One region of the Serratia liquefaciens ATCC 27592 genome, then DNA from elsewhere that is predicted to be linked to it. Evidence: predicted binding sites of a transcription regulator. Region 1 holds the regulator's gene; each other region holds the start of a gene.

Region 1 (4,215 bases):
AGGAAGTGGGTGCCGTTCAGTGCCAACAGTTGCAGGGTGTAAACCGCCGTCACCGTAAAGCCAATTACCGCCAGCCCGTAATTTTTACGTGAAACCAGATAGGCCAGCAGCGTGATCACCAGCATCACGCCCAGCGTCTCAGCCTCGGGCAGCTGCAGCTGCAGTAACCCGGCGGCAATCACCAACCCAACCAGAGTGCCGAGCGCACGGTGCTGGATGCGTACCCGGGTGGCGTTGTAGCCGTTTTGGCTCACCAGCATGATGGTCAGCAAGATCCAGTAAGGTTTTGGCAGATTGAATATCATCCCCAGGCTGCTGCCCGCTGCCAGGGTGACTCCCAGCCGAGCCGCATTGCGCAGGGCGTTGGATTTGAACGACAGGTAACTGACCAGCGCGGGCCAGAATGGCAGACGGTTTTGATTGGCCATCAGATCGCGTCGGTAGAGTGGGTGCTGGGTGCGCAGCAGGCGGGCGATGCGGCTGAAGTGGTAATAACAGAATTGGCCGACCGGGTTATCCGGGTGTTGCGCCGCCACTTTTTCCAGGGCTGCCAGCTCATGATCCATGTTGAAACGCTGAGAATGCTGATGATAGAGGATATCGTGCGCTACCGTGCGCAGCCGATTGGCAATCACCTGTGCATTGCGGCGGATAATGGCTTCGGCCTGGCTCTGCTCTACCAGTTTTTGGACTTCTTCCGGCAGATGCAGGCTGACGGTGATATGTTCCTGCAAATCCAGCGCGACCTGAAAGGTGCGTTGCAGGCGCTTTTGTTCGAGATTGCTGGCATGGGGCAGAAAATTAAGCTGCTGATACAGCAAGGTGATCAGGTCCATGACCTTTTGCTGGCGCACCAGCAGCGGTGGTAAGGCGGTCTGCGGATCGGTGTGCTGGGTCAACAGCGAATATTTGGCTTCGAAGTAGTCCGCCAGCTCCAGATAGAGCTGATTGAGCGACTCGCGCATCGGTTGCTCTTTCCACAGCTTGAACCAGAACCAGGTAAACAGGCCGTACCAGGCGGTACCCACGATATATAACACCGGCGCGTGCCAAAGCGGCACCGTACCGGCCATGCTGAGGGAGAAGATGGCGGCAACCAGCGCGGCGGGCAGCAGGCGGGCGTGCAGTGGGCTGATTTCGCCGCTGACGCCAAGCAACAGTGCCAGACCGAGCATCAATGCGGGCAGCGGTACTTGCCACAGCAGTGCCTGTTGCAGCAGCAGGCTGCTAAGCGCAAAGAGCGAGCCGCCGACGATCAGGCGTTTAAAGAAGCGTTTGTGGGGCGTGTCCAGCCCGGCGATGTTGCAGCAGGCGGGAACCAGGGAAAATAGTAGGCCGTATTGCAGTTGGCCGATCAGCAGCCCGAGCAGAACCGGCAGGCACAGCACCAGCGTTTGTCGCAGTGCATAGTTGACTTCCGGATGATAAATCAGTCGGCGCCACATGATAAATCGGGGCATAAAAAAACGGCGCGAATTATCGCGCCGTTTTTTCAGTGATTAACGGGTGCCGTAAACGACAATAGTTTTGCCGTGAGCGGAGATCAGGTTTTGATCTTCCAGCATTTTCAGAATACGACCCACGGTTTCACGAGAGCAACCGACGATCTGGCCAATTTCCTGACGGGTGATTTTAATCTGCATGCCATCCGGATGGGTCATGGCATCAGGCTGTTTCGCCAGGTTCAGCAGGGTTTGCGCGATGCGGCCCGTAACGTCCAGGAAGGCGAGGTTACCCACTTTCTCAGAGGTTATCTGCAGGCGGTTTGCCATCTGGGCAGACAGGCGCATCAGGATGTCCGGGTTTACCTGAATCAGCTGGCGGAATTTCTTGTAGGAAATTTCAGCCACTTCACAGGCGGTCTTCGCCCTAACCCAGGCGCTACGCTCCTGACCTTCTTCAAATAATCCAAGCTCGCCGATGAAATCCCCCTGGTTAAGGTAGGACAGGATCATCTCTTTACCTTCTTCATCCTTAATCAGCACCGCGACGGAGCCTTTGACGATGTAGTAAAGCGTTTCGGCTTTTTCACCTTGGTGAATCAGCGTACTTTTGGATGGATATTTGTGGATATGGCAATGAGACAGGAACCATTCGAGAGTAGGGTCTGTTTGCGGTTTGCCGAGAACCATTCGCTGTTATCCTCTGTTGTTATCGCTGCCTTGTGTCACAGGGGTCAGAGTTCCCTGTAAAACGTGCTGTCGCCGTTGTTTTAATGGTGGCTATCAGCAGGTTTTGAGGCGTGTCATAAATATACGCTGTCGCTCTAGCATATTAACTTGCCGGGAGAGCTGCAAGCTACATTCTGTTAACATACCGGTAAAGGAGCCTTTCCCTGGGAGTTTCCCTGAAATCAGTGTCCCGGAAAGATTTATTGCGGCTCTGTTTGTAGCACAGAGTGAGGCGGGTGTCTCGTGTTGTCTCGCTTCAGCATGATTAGCATCAGGTTCCGTTGCCAGTTTCTATGCGAAAGCGTACTCTGATTTTAAGAAATTAACCGGAGTGACCAGCATGCAGGCAAGAGTTAAGTGGGTGGAAGGGCTGACGTTTCTGGGTGAATCCGCGTCTGGCCATCAGGTATTGATGGACGGCAACGCCGGCGATAAAGCACCCAGTCCGATGGAAATGGTGCTGATGTCAGTAGGGGGCTGCAGTGCTATCGACGTGGTGTCGATCCTGCAAAAAGGACGCAACGACGTACGTGATTGCGAGGTGAAACTGACCTCTGAACGCCGCGAAGAAGCGCCACGGTTGTTTACCCATATCAACCTGCATTTTATCGTGACCGGCAAAGATTTGAGCGACAAGATCGTGGAACGTGCGGTCAACCTGTCAGCTGAGAAGTACTGTTCGGTTTCACTGATGCTGAGCAAAGCCGCCAGCGTGACCCACAGTTTTGAAATCCGCGACCTGGCGTAACGGATAAAGGGGCGCGGTTGTACCGCGCCCCGTAGATTACTCGATTTTTTTCCCTTCCAGCAGTCGCTGCACCAGCGGCGCCATGATCAGTTCCATCGCCAGCCCCATTTTGCCACCCGGCACCACCAGCGTATTGATATGCGAGATAAAAGATCCCTGCAGCATTGCCAGCAGATAAGGGAAGTCGATCTGGTCCAGCCCGCGGAAGTGGATCACCACAAAGCTCTCGTCCAGCGAAGGGATAGCCTTGGCGGCGAACGGGTTGGAGGTGTCTACCGTCGGCACCCGTTGGAAGTTGATATGGGTACGTGAGAACTGCGGCGTGATGTAGTTGATGTAGTCTTCCATCGAACGAACCACCGAATCCATTACCGCTTCGCGGGAGTGACCGCGTTCACCGGTATCGCGGATCAGCTTCTGGATCCATTCCAGGTTCACGATCGGTACTACGCCGACCAGCAGATCGACGTGTTTGGCCACGTCGATGTGTTCAGTCACGACGCCACCGTGGAGCCCTTCGTAGAACAGCACGTCGGTCGGTGCCGGCAAGGCTTCCCATGGGGTGAAAGTGCCGGGAACCTGATTATAGGGTACCGCTTCATCGTAGGTATGAAGATACTTGCGTGAGCGACCGGTGCCGTTTTTGCCGTAGTCGAGAAAGCTTTGTTGCAGCAGGCCGAAGTCATTGGCTTCGGGGCCGAAATAGCTGATATGGCGGCCGAGATCGCGCGCTTTGCGGATCGCCGCGTCCATTTCCGGCCGGGTGTAGCGGTGGAAACTGTCGCCTTCCAGCTCGGCGGCGCGGATGTTCAACTGCTGAAAGATTTTACGGAACGCCACGCTGGTGGTGGTGGTGCCGGCCCCGCTGGAGCCGGTCACTGCGATAACGGGATGTTTGGCGGACATGGTGGTAGGTCACTCCGTGTTAAATGCGCAGGCGTCAGATATGATTATTGGTCTGTTTGACGCCCTTTCGCCAAGGGCAAAATTCCGCGCGTTGGTTTGCAATAACCCATTGTTACCTGATTTTTTCCGTCAGTCATAGAACCGATCGCCACTAAATTTCTTCCTGCCCGGCGCGGAACTGGCCGCGTGGCATGATGTTGACGGTCTCATGCAGTTCTGACCAAACCAGCAGCACCTCGCCGTTTTTCAACTGGCGGCGCACGTCTTCCACTTTCTGTTCCAGCGAGCGTTCGTGCTCGCCGTAGTCGGTGCCTTCGCGTAACACAAAGGACTCGATCAGGCTGTTTAGGGTCTCAGTTTCCAGTTCTTTCCAGGGGATAATCACGTGGT
Region 2 (4,215 bases), 630 kb from region 1:
CCCTATCGATCTGAGCGTGGAAACTCGCTTGGACGAAGAGGTGAAAAGCTGGTTCGCCTTTGCTCTGCAAAAATGCACCGAATTGGCCCTGTTGAGCGCGGCGCTGAACGCACCGGGTGCAGAAAAGCAGGCCGAACTGGACGCCTATAGCGCACCAATCCGCGCTCGTCGCCAGTCCAGCCGCGTGCATAATGCGCAGGTAAGCCAACGCCTGGCGGCGATTACCGCACAGGACAGCGAACGTCAGCGCCCTTACGCCGAGCGTGCTCAGGCACAGCGTGCGCGCTTTAACCTGCCGGCCTGGCCGACCACCACGATAGGGTCTTTCCCGCAAACCACGGAAATTCGCGGCCTGCGTTTGGACTTCAAGCAGGGGCGTTTGGACGGCAATAACTACCGCACCAGCATTAGCGAACACATCAAACAGGCGATCGTTGAACAAGAACGCCTGGGGCTGGACGTGTTGGTGCACGGCGAAGCCGAGCGTAACGACATGGTGGAATATTTCGGTGAAAACCTCGACGGCTTCGTGTTCACTCAAAACGGCTGGGTACAGAGCTACGGTTCCCGCTGCGTAAAACCGCCGGTGATCATTGGCGATATCAGTCGCCTTGAAGCCATTACCGTCGAGTGGGCGAAGTATGCTCAGTCGCTGACCGACAAGCCGGTAAAAGGTATGCTGACCGGTCCGGTCACCATTCTCTGCTGGTCGTTCCCGCGCGAAGACGTGACCCGCGAAGTGATCGCCAAACAGATTGCCTTGGCGTTGCGCGACGAAGTGGAAGATCTGGAAAAAGCCGGTATCGGCATTATCCAGATTGATGAGCCTGCACTGCGCGAAGGTTTGCCGCTGCGTCGATCCGACTGGGTTGCCTATCTGAACTGGGCGGTGGAGGCTTTCAAACTGAACGCCGCTGTCGCGCAAGACGACACGCAGATCCACACTCACATGTGTTATTGCGAGTTCAACGACATCATGGACTCCATTGCGGCGCTGGATGCCGACGTGATCACCATCGAAACCTCGCGTTCTGATATGGATCTGCTGGAAGCCTTCAAAGAGTTTGAGTACCCGAATGAGATTGGCCCGGGCGTGTATGACATCCACTCGCCGAACGTGCCAAGCGTGGAATGGATCGAAGCGCTGCTGCGCAAAGCTGCGCAGAACATCCCGGCTGAGCGTCTGTGGGTGAACCCGGACTGCGGCCTGAAAACCCGCGGCTGGCCGGAAACCCGTCAGTCGCTGACCAACATGGTGCTGGCCGCACAGCGCCTGCGTGAACAGCAAGTCTGATAGCGACTTTTGGGTGTAGATTATTCTGGGCGCTTCGGCGCCCTTTTTCATATCGCAAATGACTGCCGATCGGGCAGCCTTAAGATGAGAGGCTATTTAACGCCTGGCACTCCGTGCTGTGCGAACCAAGCCAGCATACGTTGCCAGCCATCCTCTGCCGCTTCGGCGTTGTAGCTGGGCCGGTAGTCGGCATTGAAGGCATGGCCGGCCTCGGGATACACCACGATCTCGGCATTGGCGTTGGCCGCGCGGATCGCCTGACGCATGCTTTCCACCGTCTCCAGCGGGATGCTGCTGTCCTGGCCGCCGTAAAGTCCCAGCACCGGTGCCGTCAGCTGTGTCGCAACGTCGACCGGGTGTTTTGGCGAATTCAGCGTTTTTTCACCCACCAACCTACCGTACCAGGCCACCGCAGCCTTTAACTGCGGGTTGTGCGCGGCATAGAGCCAGCTAATACGCCCGCCCCAGCAGAAACCGGTAATCGCCAGCTTGCCGGCATCGCCGCCGTGGCGCGTTGCCCAATGGGCAGCATGATCCAGATCCGCCAGCACCTGACGATCCGGCACCTTGCTCACCAGATTCTGGAACAGTTCACTGATATCGGTGTATTCCCGGGCATCCCCTTGACGGAAGTACAGTTCCGGCGCTATCGCCAGATAACCCTGCTTCGCCAGACGACGGCACACATCCTGAATATGTTCATGTACGCCAAATATCTCCTGTACCACCAGAACGACCGGGAAGGGGCCGCTGTGGTCCGCCGGTTTGGCGATATAGGCAGGCAGGTTGTCACCCTGAGAAGGAATGGTGGTTTCCCCGGTATGAATGCCCTGCTCGTCGGTGAGGATGGTAGAAGCCGCCAGGGGGGTTACAGCCGGGGTGAATCCCCCCTGGGCCTGTTTTAATGTCATCACATGATCGGTTTTCATTGCGGTCTCCGTGCAATCAATAGAGAAAAGCGCTGCGATTAACTATAGGAAAGATTACCCGTTATTGGCATCGAGTGGAGCATTTTCAGTCAAGTCTGTAAAAAACGATTAAATATCCGGCTTTACCGCGTTTTTATTGTCTTTTTATCATGCTATTACGCAAGTTGACCTGCATTAGTACCATAAGGTGCGTTAGTTCCGCTTATTCGGGCTAAGTCCCCGACAAACCAAGGCTATTTTTCTGTGACTGCATAGAGGATTTATTGGCAAATCGCCTTGATAAACTCCAAGTAGCAGGGGAAACCGGCGGGGCGATTTGTCGACTAGACTGGTGGCTATTGGGGCCAACAGGCGGGCCTTCTTGCTAATTTTTGTGACTTTAGTCACAAGAGTTATGTAGATTGCATTCTGTTTCTTTGTCTGTAGTGATTGCCGTCACGAAATTGCGTGGCGATTTTCAGTAGAGTACTTTTTTGTTCCTCCCAATAAACATGATCTATGAGGAGTCTCGTATGTCTCAATCTGACGTTTTCCATCTCGGCCTGACCAAAAACGATTTACAAGGGGCCCAGCTTGCCATCGTTCCTGGCGATCCGCAGCGCGTAGAGAAAATTGCCAAGCTGATGGAAAATCCGGTGCACCTGGCTTCCCATCGTGAATTCACCTCCTGGCGTGCAGAGCTGGACGGCAAGGCAGTGATCGTCTGTTCCACCGGTATCGGCGGTCCTTCGACGTCTATCGCGGTTGAAGAGCTGGCACAGCTGGGTATCCGCACCTTCCTGCGTATCGGCACCACCGGTGCGATCCAGTCAGACATCAATGTAGGTGACGTTCTGGTCACCACCGCGGCGGTTCGTCTGGACGGTGCCAGCCTGCACTTCGCGCCGATGGAGTTCCCGGCGGTGGCCGACTTCGCCTGTACTACCGCACTGGTCGAAGCTGCCAAGGCAGCAGGCGCGACCACGCACATCGGCGTAACCGCGTCTTCCGACACCTTCTATCCAGGCCAGGAACGTTACGATACCTTCTCCGGGCGCGTCGTTAGCCGTTTCAAAGGCTCGATGGAAGAATGGCAATCGATGGGCGTGATGAACTATGAAATGGAATCCGCCACGTTGCTGACCATGTGTGCCAGCCAGGGCCTGCGTGCCGGTATGGTTGCCGGTGTGATCGTTAACCGTACCCAGCAGGAAATTCCGAACGCGGAAACAATGAAAAACACCGAGAGCAAAGCGGTGCAGATTGTGGTTGATGCGGCGCGTCGCCTGCTGTAATCCCTCCGCAATTCAACGGGCCGCCACGCGGTCCGTTTTTCCATTCAGCCGTAATCTGTTACGGTTATCATCATCAGCGCCATCTTACTGGCCACCTCTTTGACCCGTTGAGCCCGGTTTTACCTTGGCTCTCAGGTTGCGTTTTATCAGACAATAAACACGAGGACGTCTATGACCGCCCAGATCCTGCTTCATCCTTCATTGGCACCGCTTGATGGCGGCATTAACTTTCGCGATCTCGGTGGTAACAGCGTTGCTGATGGCCGCCGCATCAAGCGAGGATTACTGTTCCGTTCCGGGTCGCTGGAGCGCTTGACGGAAAACGACTGCGCCTTCCTGGCCGGCGTGCCGGTGCGATCGGTACTGGATTACCGCGATCCCGATGAAGTGCAGGCCAAGCCCGATATCCTGTGGCAGGGCGCGGATTACCACCATTTTCCTGCTAACCCGTTGAGCAATGAGGTTAATGCCAACCTGGAAAAACTGACCAGCGAAACGCTGGCCGGTTTCGATGCGCGGGCGTTTATGCTGGAGTTATATCGCCGACTGCCGTTCGGCAATCCGGCCTACCAACAGTTGACTCAGTTGCTGAGCCATACCGACAACGGTGCTATCGTCCAGCACTGTGCAGTCGGTAAGGACCGCACGGGGGTCGGATCGGCGTTGGTATTGTTCGCACTGGGTGCCGATGAGGCGACGGTGGTGGAAGATTACCTGC
Region 3 (4,215 bases), 560 kb from region 1:
ATGCGTTGAACATGGCCGCGGTCGATCTTAACGAACGGTTGCAAGATCTTAAAGTTCGCACTAGAGTCACAAATACTGAGCAGCTCGTTTTCATCGCAGCATTGAACGTTTGTCATGAACTTGCTCAAGAACGGTTGAAAACCCGTGATTATGCGTCCAATATGGAACAACGCATTCGCATGCTGCAACAGACCATTGAACAGGCTTTGCTTGAACAGGGTCGCATCTCTGAACGTCAGGATGCACAATTCGAATAACTTAAGTTGCTGAAACCTCAGGTTTTGGCAATGAGTAAAAAATTTCTCTGAGATGTTCGCCAGCGGGCCAGTCCCCTGAGCCGATATTTAGTACCAACAGAATGTGATGATCCGCGATCGGTGTGCATGCTCGGCCCGCCGAGAAGCCTTAAGATTGCGACAGCACGTTCACCTTGAACCATGGGTTCAAGGGTTACAGCCTGCGACGGCATCTCGGAGATTCCCCCTTCCTCAGCGGTATGTGTGCTGACTATGTCTTTTCAAGCCCAGTATGCCCAGCAGCGGCAAAATATCCGAAATCAAATCCGTCAGCGTAGACGCGCTCTAACGCCTGAACAACAACAACAATCCTCCCTGCAGATAGCTGAACGCATCGCTGCACATCCACGCATCCTGGCAGCGCAGAATATCGCGGTATTTTTGTCGTTCGACGGTGAGCTAAATACCCGCCCGTTGATTGAACGGCTGTGGCAGTTGAGCAAGCAGGTTTATCTGCCCGTGTTGCACCCGTTCAGCAAGGGTAATCTGTTATTCCTGCATTACACCCCTGAAACGCCGCTGGTGCACAACCGCTTCAATATTCTCGAGCCCGAGCTCGACGTGCGCCACGTGCTGCCATTGGGCTCGCTCGACGTGGTACTGACGCCGTTGGTGGCCTTTGACAGCGCGGGCCAGCGCCTGGGGATGGGGGGTGGCTTCTACGATCGTACGCTGCAAAACTGGCAACACCGTGGCCCTTATCCGATAGGCCTGGCCCATGATTGCCAGCAGGTCGAACAGGTGCCAGTGGAACACTGGGATATTCCGCTGCCGGAGATTGTGACCCCCGCGCAGAATTGGGTTTGGCAGATCGTTAAATAGCAAAAGGCCGGATAAATCCGGCCTTTATTCGTTACAGCACGTTCAATCAGAACAGCAAGCGAGCACGGATAGTGCCGTCAATCGCCTTCATACGTTGCAACGCCGCATCGGCACGCTCGGTTTCCGCTTCAATGTCGATAACCACATAGCCGATTTCCGCACCGGTTTGCAGGTACTGCGCGGCGATGTTCACCCCTTCTTCAGCGAAGATTTGGTTAATCTGCGTCAGTACACCCGGACGGTTTTCATGGATGTGCAGCAGGCGGCTGGCGTTAGGCCCATGCGCCGGCAGGGACACTTCCGGGAAGTTTACCGCCGACAGGGTTGAGCCGTTGTCGGAATATTTCGCCAGCTTGCCGGCCACTTCGTCACCGATATTCTCCTGCGCTTCCTGAGTGGAGCCGCCAATGTGCGGGGTCAGGATCACGTTATCGAATTCACAAAGCGGTGAGTTGAACGGCTCGCTGTTGGTCGCAGGCTCTTCCGGGAAGACGTCGATCGCCGCGCCGGCCAAGTGCTTGCTGGCCAATACCTTACACAGTTCCGGAATATCCACCACGGTGCCGCGCGAAGCGTTGATCAGAATCGAGCCCGGCTTCATCAGTGCCAGCTCTTCTGCACCCATCATGTTTTTGGTTGATGGGGTTTCCGGCACGTGCAGCGTCACCACGTCGCTCATATTGAGCAAGTCTGACAGGTGGCGCACCTGCTGAGCATTGCCCAACGGCAGCTTGTTCTCGATATCGTAGAAGAACACTTTCATGCCCAGGCCTTCGGCCAGGATGCCCAGTTGGGTACCGATATGGCCGTAGCCGATAATCCCCAACTTCTTGCCGCGCGCTTCAAACGAGCCCACGGCCAATTTTTGCCATTCGCCGCGGTGCGCTTTGGCGTTGGCGGATGGAATGCCGCGCAGCATCAGCAGCAGTTCGCCCAGCACCATTTCGGCCACGGATCGGGTATTAGAGAAAGGTGCGTTAAACACCGGAACGCCGCGTTTGGTCGCCGCCTTCAGATCAACCTGGTTAGTGCCGATGCAGAAACACCCTACCGCCACCAGCTTTTCTGCAGCGGCGAAGACTTCTTCGGTCAGATGCGTACGCGATCGGATGCCGACGAAGTGAGCATCGCGGATGGATGCCTTAAGCGCTTCGGTGTCTAACGCACCTTTGTGATATTCAATGTTGGTATATCCGGCTGCCAGCAGATTATCTACCGTGCTCTGATGAACCCCTTCCACCAACAGGAATTTAATCCTGTCTTTCTCCAATGATACTTTTGCCATTTACCCGACCCTATGTTCAGACTTCAGAAGCGGCTGTTGTTAACAGCACGCATCCAACATAACAAAAATAACGCGGGCGGCAATACAAACGATTGCCCGCCCGTCAGTACAAGGCTCAGCGATGTTGGCGGTTTGTGGCAGAAAATGCCATAGGGAAAGAAATAGACAGAAGCTTTGTGGAGCTAACGCTGACAATGTGACATATGTCACCAAATTTGGCGCTTTAAAGAAAAGATATTTTAGCCAGTGAATTATGCGGTCCGCTGGGATCCAAGATCGTATTCCAGAGGGGCGCCATGGCGACGCCCCTGCTAACACATGCGGTTATTCGACGACTTTCACACCTTCAGGCGTGCCGACCAGCGCCACATCGGCGCCGCGGTTGGCGAACAAACCGACGGTCACCACGCCGGCGATACCGTTGATTTTGTTTTCCAGCGCGATGGCGTCGACGATGCTCAGGTTGTGCACATCGAGAATCACGTTGCCGTTATCGGTCAGCACATTCTGACGATATTCCGGCAAGCCACCCAGCTTCACCAGTTCACGCGCCACATAGGAACGCGCCATCGGGATCACTTCGACCGGCAGCGGGAACTTGCCCAGCACGTCGACCTGCTTGCTGGCATCGACGATGCAGATAAATTTGCGCGCGATGGCGGCAATGATTTTTTCGCGAGTCAGCGCGGCACCGCCGCCTTTGATCATCTGCATCTGGCGGTTGATTTCATCTGCACCATCAACGTAAATATCCAGAGAATCCACTTCGTTGCTGTCGAACACGTGGATGCCGAGGCTTTTCAGCTTGGCGGTGGAGGCGTCGGAGCTGGACACCGCCCCTTCGATCTGATGCTTGATCGAGCCAAGCGCGTCAATAAAGTGGGCGGCGGTAGAGCCGGTACCTACCCCAACGATGGTGCCAGGGGTTACGTAATCCAGCGCGGCCCAGCCAACCGCTTTTTTCAGTTCATCCTGCGTCATAATATGTCCATTGCCTCTGTACGAAAACGTGTGCGTATTATAGGGTAAATCGCTATTTTTCACTCAGGCAGGATCACACTTCTTCACCCTAAGCCGCATTTTTAGGCGCGTCGCGGTAAAGTCGCGCGGTGATTTTCCACCTGTAAAACACCCCAGATGTGGCATAGTGCCTGTATCTATTACTGTAAGGGATATCTTTCCGATGAAACGCCCAGACTATCGAACGCTGCAAGCGCTGGACGCGGTGATCCGTGAGCGCGGCTTTGAGCGCGCCGCGCAAAAGCTTTGTATCACCCAATCGGCAGTATCCCAGCGCATTAAGCAGTTGGAAAACCTGTTCGGCCAACCGCTGCTGGTCCGCACCGTACCGCCGCGCCCGACCGAGCAGGGCCAAAAATTGCTGGCGCTGCTGCACCAGGTCGAGTTACTGGAAGAAGAGTGGTTGGGCAACGACACCGGTATCGACACGCCGTTGCTGCTGTCGCTGGCGGTCAACGCCGACAGCCTGGCCACCTGGCTGCTGCCGGCGTTAAAACCGGTGCTGACGGACTCCCCCATCCGCCTGAACCTCCAGGTGGAAGACGAAACCCGTACTCAGGAACGTCTGCGGCGCGGTGAAGTGGTCGGCGCGGTGAGTATCCAACCGCAGCCGCTGCCGAGCTGCCTGGTAGACCGGTTGGGTGCGCTGGACTATCTGTTTGTCGCCTCGAAGGGTTTTGCCGAGCGCTACTTCCCGAACGGCGTCACGCGTTCTGCGCTGCTAAAAGCGCCGGCGGTGGCGTTCGACCATCTCGATGACATGCACCAGGCTTTCCTGCAGCAGAACTTTGA
Region 4 (4,215 bases), 2.0 Mb from region 1:
AATCCGCCAGAGGATATTTCTGGCCGGTTACGTCGTCGGTCACTACTGCAAACGGCGTAACTTCTGAACCGGTGCCTGAAGTGGTGGTGACGGCAATCATTTTTGCCTTCACGCCCATTTTCGGGAACTTGTAGATACGCTTACGGATATCCATAAAGCGCAGCGCCAGGTCTTCGAAGTGGGTTTCAGGGTGTTCGTACAGCACCCACATGATCTTCGCAGCATCCATCGGTGAACCGCCGCCCAGCGCGATGATCACGTCTGGCTTGAAGGAGTTCATCTGTTCAGCGCCTTTACGCACGATGGACAGCGTTGGATCCGCTTCAACTTCAAAGAATACTTCTGTTTCAATGCCGTGCGATTTCAGAACGGAGGTGATCTGGTCTGCATAGCCGTTGTTGAACAGGTAGCGGTCGGTCACAATGAAGGCGCGTTTTGCCCCGTCGGTCGCTACTTCTTCCAGCGCGATTGGCAGTGAGCCACGGCGGAAGTAGATTGATTTCGGAAGTTTATGCCACAACATGTTTTCTGCTCGCTTCGCTACAGTTTTCTTGTTGATCAGGTGTTTTGGACCGACGTTTTCAGAGATGGAGTTACCGCCCCAGGAACCGCAGCCCAGCGTCAGAGACGGAGCGAGTTTGAAGTTGTACAGGTCACCGATCCCACCCTGAGAAGCAGGGGTGTTGATCAGGATACGCGCGGTTTTCATCTTGTCGCCGAAGAAGGCTACGCGTTCCGGCTGGTTATCCTGATCGGTGTACAGACAAGAGGTGTGACCGATACCGCCCATCGCGACCAGTTTTTCCGCTTTGCTGACGGCGTCTTCAAAGTCTTTGGCGCGATACATAGCCAGCGTTGGCGACAGTTTTTCGTGAGCGAAAGGTTCTGACTCATCGACCAGCTTCACTTCACCGATCAGCACTTTAGTGCTTGCCGGGACTTTGATGCCTGCCATTTCAGCGATTTTCGGTGCTGACTGACCGACGATAGCCGCATTGAGGCCACCGTTTTTCAGGATGATGTCCTGTACGGCCTTCAGCTCTTTACCCTGCAGCATGTAGCCGCCATGGGATGCGAAACGTTCGCGCACTGCGTCATAGATGGAGTCAACCACGATGACGGATTGCTCAGAGGCGCAAATCACACCGCTGTCGAAGGTTTTAGACATCAGAATAGAGGCCACGACGCGTTTGATATCCGCCGTTTCGTCAACCACTACCGGGGTATTACCCGCACCCACGCCGATGGCCGGTTTGCCGGAGCTGTAGGCTGCTTTCACCATGCCTGGGCCACCGGTGGCCAGGATCAGGTTGATGTCAGGGTGGTGCATCAGTTGGTTGGAGAGTTCAACGGTAGGTTGATCGATCCAGCCGACGATGTCTTTTGGCGCACCGGCGGCAATCGCTGCCTGCAGCACGATATCAGCCGCTTTGTTGGTGGCGTTTTTCGCACGTGGGTGCGGAGAGAAGATGATACCGTTACGGGTTTTCAGGCTGATTAACGCTTTGAAAATGGCCGTGGAAGTTGGGTTGGTGGTGGGTACGATACCGCAAATCAGGCCGATAGGTTCGGCGATGGTGATGGTACCGAAAGTATCGTCTTCAGACAGGATACCGCAGGTTTTTTCATCTTTATAGGCGTTATAGATAAACTCTGATGCGAAGTGGTTCTTGATCACTTTATCTTCAACGATACCCATACCGGATTCTTCAACGGCCATTTTAGCCAGAGGAATACGGGCATCGGCAGCGGCGAGGGCAGCAGCGCGGAAAATTTTATCAACTTGCTCTTGAGTGAAGTTGGCATATTCGCGCTGGGCTTTTTTGACACGTGCAACTAGCTCGTTCAGTTCAGCGACATTTGTTACAGCCATAATGCTCTCCTGATAATGTTAAACTCTTTCAGTAAATCAGCCGTGCGAGCAACTAGTATAGACAGATCGGTGGAAAATGCTGTTTTAAAAACAAAGGTTTCCCATCTTTTTGTGCTGCATGTTGCTGATTTGCTTAAAGAGCTTTACCCGATGCCTCAGCAGGAGAAGACAGCGGGCCGAACAGAGATGCCACTTTTTCCTTAACCTGTTCTACTCCCTGACTACGACTAAGAGCTTAACTACTCTTGGGTAGTGATTATGTGATTTAAATCAAAAAAATCGCATGCTGACACCATTCAGCTATGGTTTTTGAGAATCATTCTTAATAACTGCGATGTCAGGCACTTTTTTCAACATAAAAAATCATAAACCGTACATTACGTTAACAATGGTGATTTACTTTATCAATACACGTATTAATAGATAAAAATCCTGCTGATGACCAATGGATAACCCGTGGCAATTCCATTACATTAGCGCGCGTAGGCAGTGTCACTTTTAAAGCTATTAAAGCGGAGTCATTTGTGGGCCAATCTCTGTTGGATTTTTCCGGCTACATTAAATTTTTTGTCGGCCTGTTTGCGCTGGTGAACCCGGTGGGCATTTTGCCGGTATTTATCAGCATGACCAGCTACCAGGCAGCTGCCGGGCGCAACAAAACCAACCTGACCGCCAATCTGTCGGTCGCCATTATCCTGTGGACCTCGCTATTTTTGGGGGAGGGGATTTTGCGCATGTTCGGCATCTCAATCGATTCCTTCCGCATTGCCGGTGGCATCCTGGTGGTTACCATTGCGATGTCGATGATCAGCGGCAAACTGGGGGAAGACAAACAGAACAAACAGGAAAAATCAGAAAGCGCGATCCGCGAAAGCATTGGCGTCGTGCCGCTGGCATTACCGCTTATGGCCGGACCGGGTGCGATCAGCTCCACCATCGTTTGGAGTTCCCGCTACCATAGCTGGCAGAACCTGTTGGGCTTTACTCTCGCTATCGCGTTGTTTGCCTTTTGTTGTTGGCTGTTGTTCCGGGCCGCGCCTTTGTTGGTGCGTTTATTGGGGCAAACCGGCATTAACGTCATCACCCGAATCATGGGTTTATTGCTGATGGCTTTGGGTATCGAATTTATCGTTACCGGTATTAAGGCCATATTCCCGGGACTGTTGTAATCCGGCGACGGAGTCGTGAATAGGGTGATTCGCGACTCAAATTAATTTTAAAAATTAAAATCAATTATTGGTTCGCATTAATATAGTGCGCAATATGAATGAATTTTATTCACTTGCACCAGGATGTGGCATAAATCTCAATTTGTTGCTCAATAAAAACGCTAAGCGTTGTTTTTACCCCTTATCCTCCCCAGTTTTTGCCCTTTTTCTGCCTCCTAACATCAAATCCGCTGTTAATTTAATCACATCATTCTGTAGGGCTTGTCTCGCTTTCATCCAGGTGTTATTAGTGATTAACCGCACATAAGCAGGTGTTTGTTCTTTGAACGGTCGGTTTGTTAACTGAATGTTTCTTTGTCTGTTTTGCCAGTTTGCTTCGTGCCGTCAGGATAAGGCTTTCTTTATTTTATCTGATTAAAATCAATTAGTTATGTTATGTAACTGTCACCCTCGTCCGGGGGGTACAGATCGGGCTTGATGCAATAAAAGAGAATTGCTTAACATTTCTGTAAAAATTATTGGCTATGGAATTTGCCTTCTGCTAATTTCCGAGCAACTTTCTACGCGCAATTAACGCGATTGCGTCGTCAAAGTGGGAATGATTTTTGCTGGTGTCTGTTTATTTAGAATTCTTATAAATACTTCACGAATATCGATAAGCAATGCTTGTTGGTGAAAAGGAGCCTCGACCATGCAGCAAACCCGAAAGCGTACTCCATTGGCTATGTTCATTGCCGGCTTGCTGAGTATCAGCGCCGTATATTCTGCTCAGGCGGCCGACGTTCCGGCCGGAGTGCAATTGGCTCAGCAGCAGAACATTGTAATTAACAACGGCACGGAAGTGGCTTCGTTGGATCCGCATAAGGTCGAGGGGATACCGGAAAGTAATATTATTCTTAACCTGTTGGAAGGGCTGGTCAGCACCGATGCCAATGGGCATGTGGTACCGGCGGCGGCAGCCCAGTGGGAAAATCAGGATTTTAAAACCTGGACTTTCCACCTGCGTCCGGACGCGGTGTGGAGCGACGGTTCCCCGGTTACCGCACAGGACTTCGTTTATAGCTGGCAGCGCCTGGCCGATCCGAAAACCGGCTCGCCTTACGCCAGCTATCTGCAGTACGCCAAAATTGAAAATATCGACGACATCCTGACCGGCAAGAAAACGCCGCAAAG

What was found. Region 1 encodes CRP, which controls carbon source genes, mostly activating them, when cyclic AMP is high. Its sites were predicted from a motif close to ATGTGANNNNNNTCACAT; they were not measured.
Region 2: a site for CRP is predicted at 2,595-2,612, ahead of udp (uridine phosphorylase). Genes of this name have one in related genera too.
Region 3: a site for CRP is predicted at 2,598-2,615, ahead of serA (phosphoglycerate dehydrogenase). Genes of this name have one in related genera too.
Region 4: a site for CRP is predicted at 2,132-2,149, ahead of M495_RS13310 (YchE family NAAT transporter). Genes of this name have one in related genera too.

Annotation. Positions count from the first base shown of each region.
Region 1 is NC_021741.1:4,845,497-4,849,711, reverse strand. It holds gene M495_RS22660 (YccS/YhfK family putative transporter) at 1-1,445, opposite strand, end outside; gene crp (cAMP-activated global transcriptional regulator CRP) at 1,500-2,132, opposite strand; gene M495_RS22650 (OsmC family protein) at 2,512-2,919, shown strand; gene M495_RS22645 (phosphoribulokinase) at 2,956-3,825, opposite strand; gene M495_RS22640 (YheU family protein) at 3,977-4,210, opposite strand; gene M495_RS22635 (hydrolase) at 4,207-4,215, opposite strand, start outside.
Region 2 is NC_021741.1:237,476-241,690, forward strand. It holds gene metE (5-methyltetrahydropteroyltriglutamate--homocysteine S-methyltransferase) at 1-1,294, shown strand, start outside; gene M495_RS01070 (dienelactone hydrolase family protein) at 1,387-2,223, opposite strand; gene udp (uridine phosphorylase) at 2,736-3,497, shown strand; gene M495_RS01080 (tyrosine-protein phosphatase) at 3,669-4,215, shown strand, end outside.
Region 3 is NC_021741.1:4,284,100-4,288,314, forward strand. It holds gene zapA (cell division protein ZapA) at 1-257, shown strand, start outside; RNA gene ssrS (6S RNA) at 299-481, shown strand; gene M495_RS20050 (5-formyltetrahydrofolate cyclo-ligase) at 510-1,118, shown strand; gene serA (phosphoglycerate dehydrogenase) at 1,165-2,403, opposite strand; gene rpiA (ribose-5-phosphate isomerase RpiA) at 2,728-3,384, opposite strand; gene M495_RS20065 (LysR family transcriptional regulator ArgP) at 3,587-4,215, shown strand, end outside.
Region 4 is NC_021741.1:2,858,920-2,863,134, reverse strand. It holds gene adhE (bifunctional acetaldehyde-CoA/alcohol dehydrogenase) at 1-1,873, opposite strand, end outside; gene M495_RS13310 (YchE family NAAT transporter) at 2,398-3,042, shown strand; gene M495_RS13305 (ABC transporter substrate-binding protein) at 3,734-4,215, shown strand, end outside.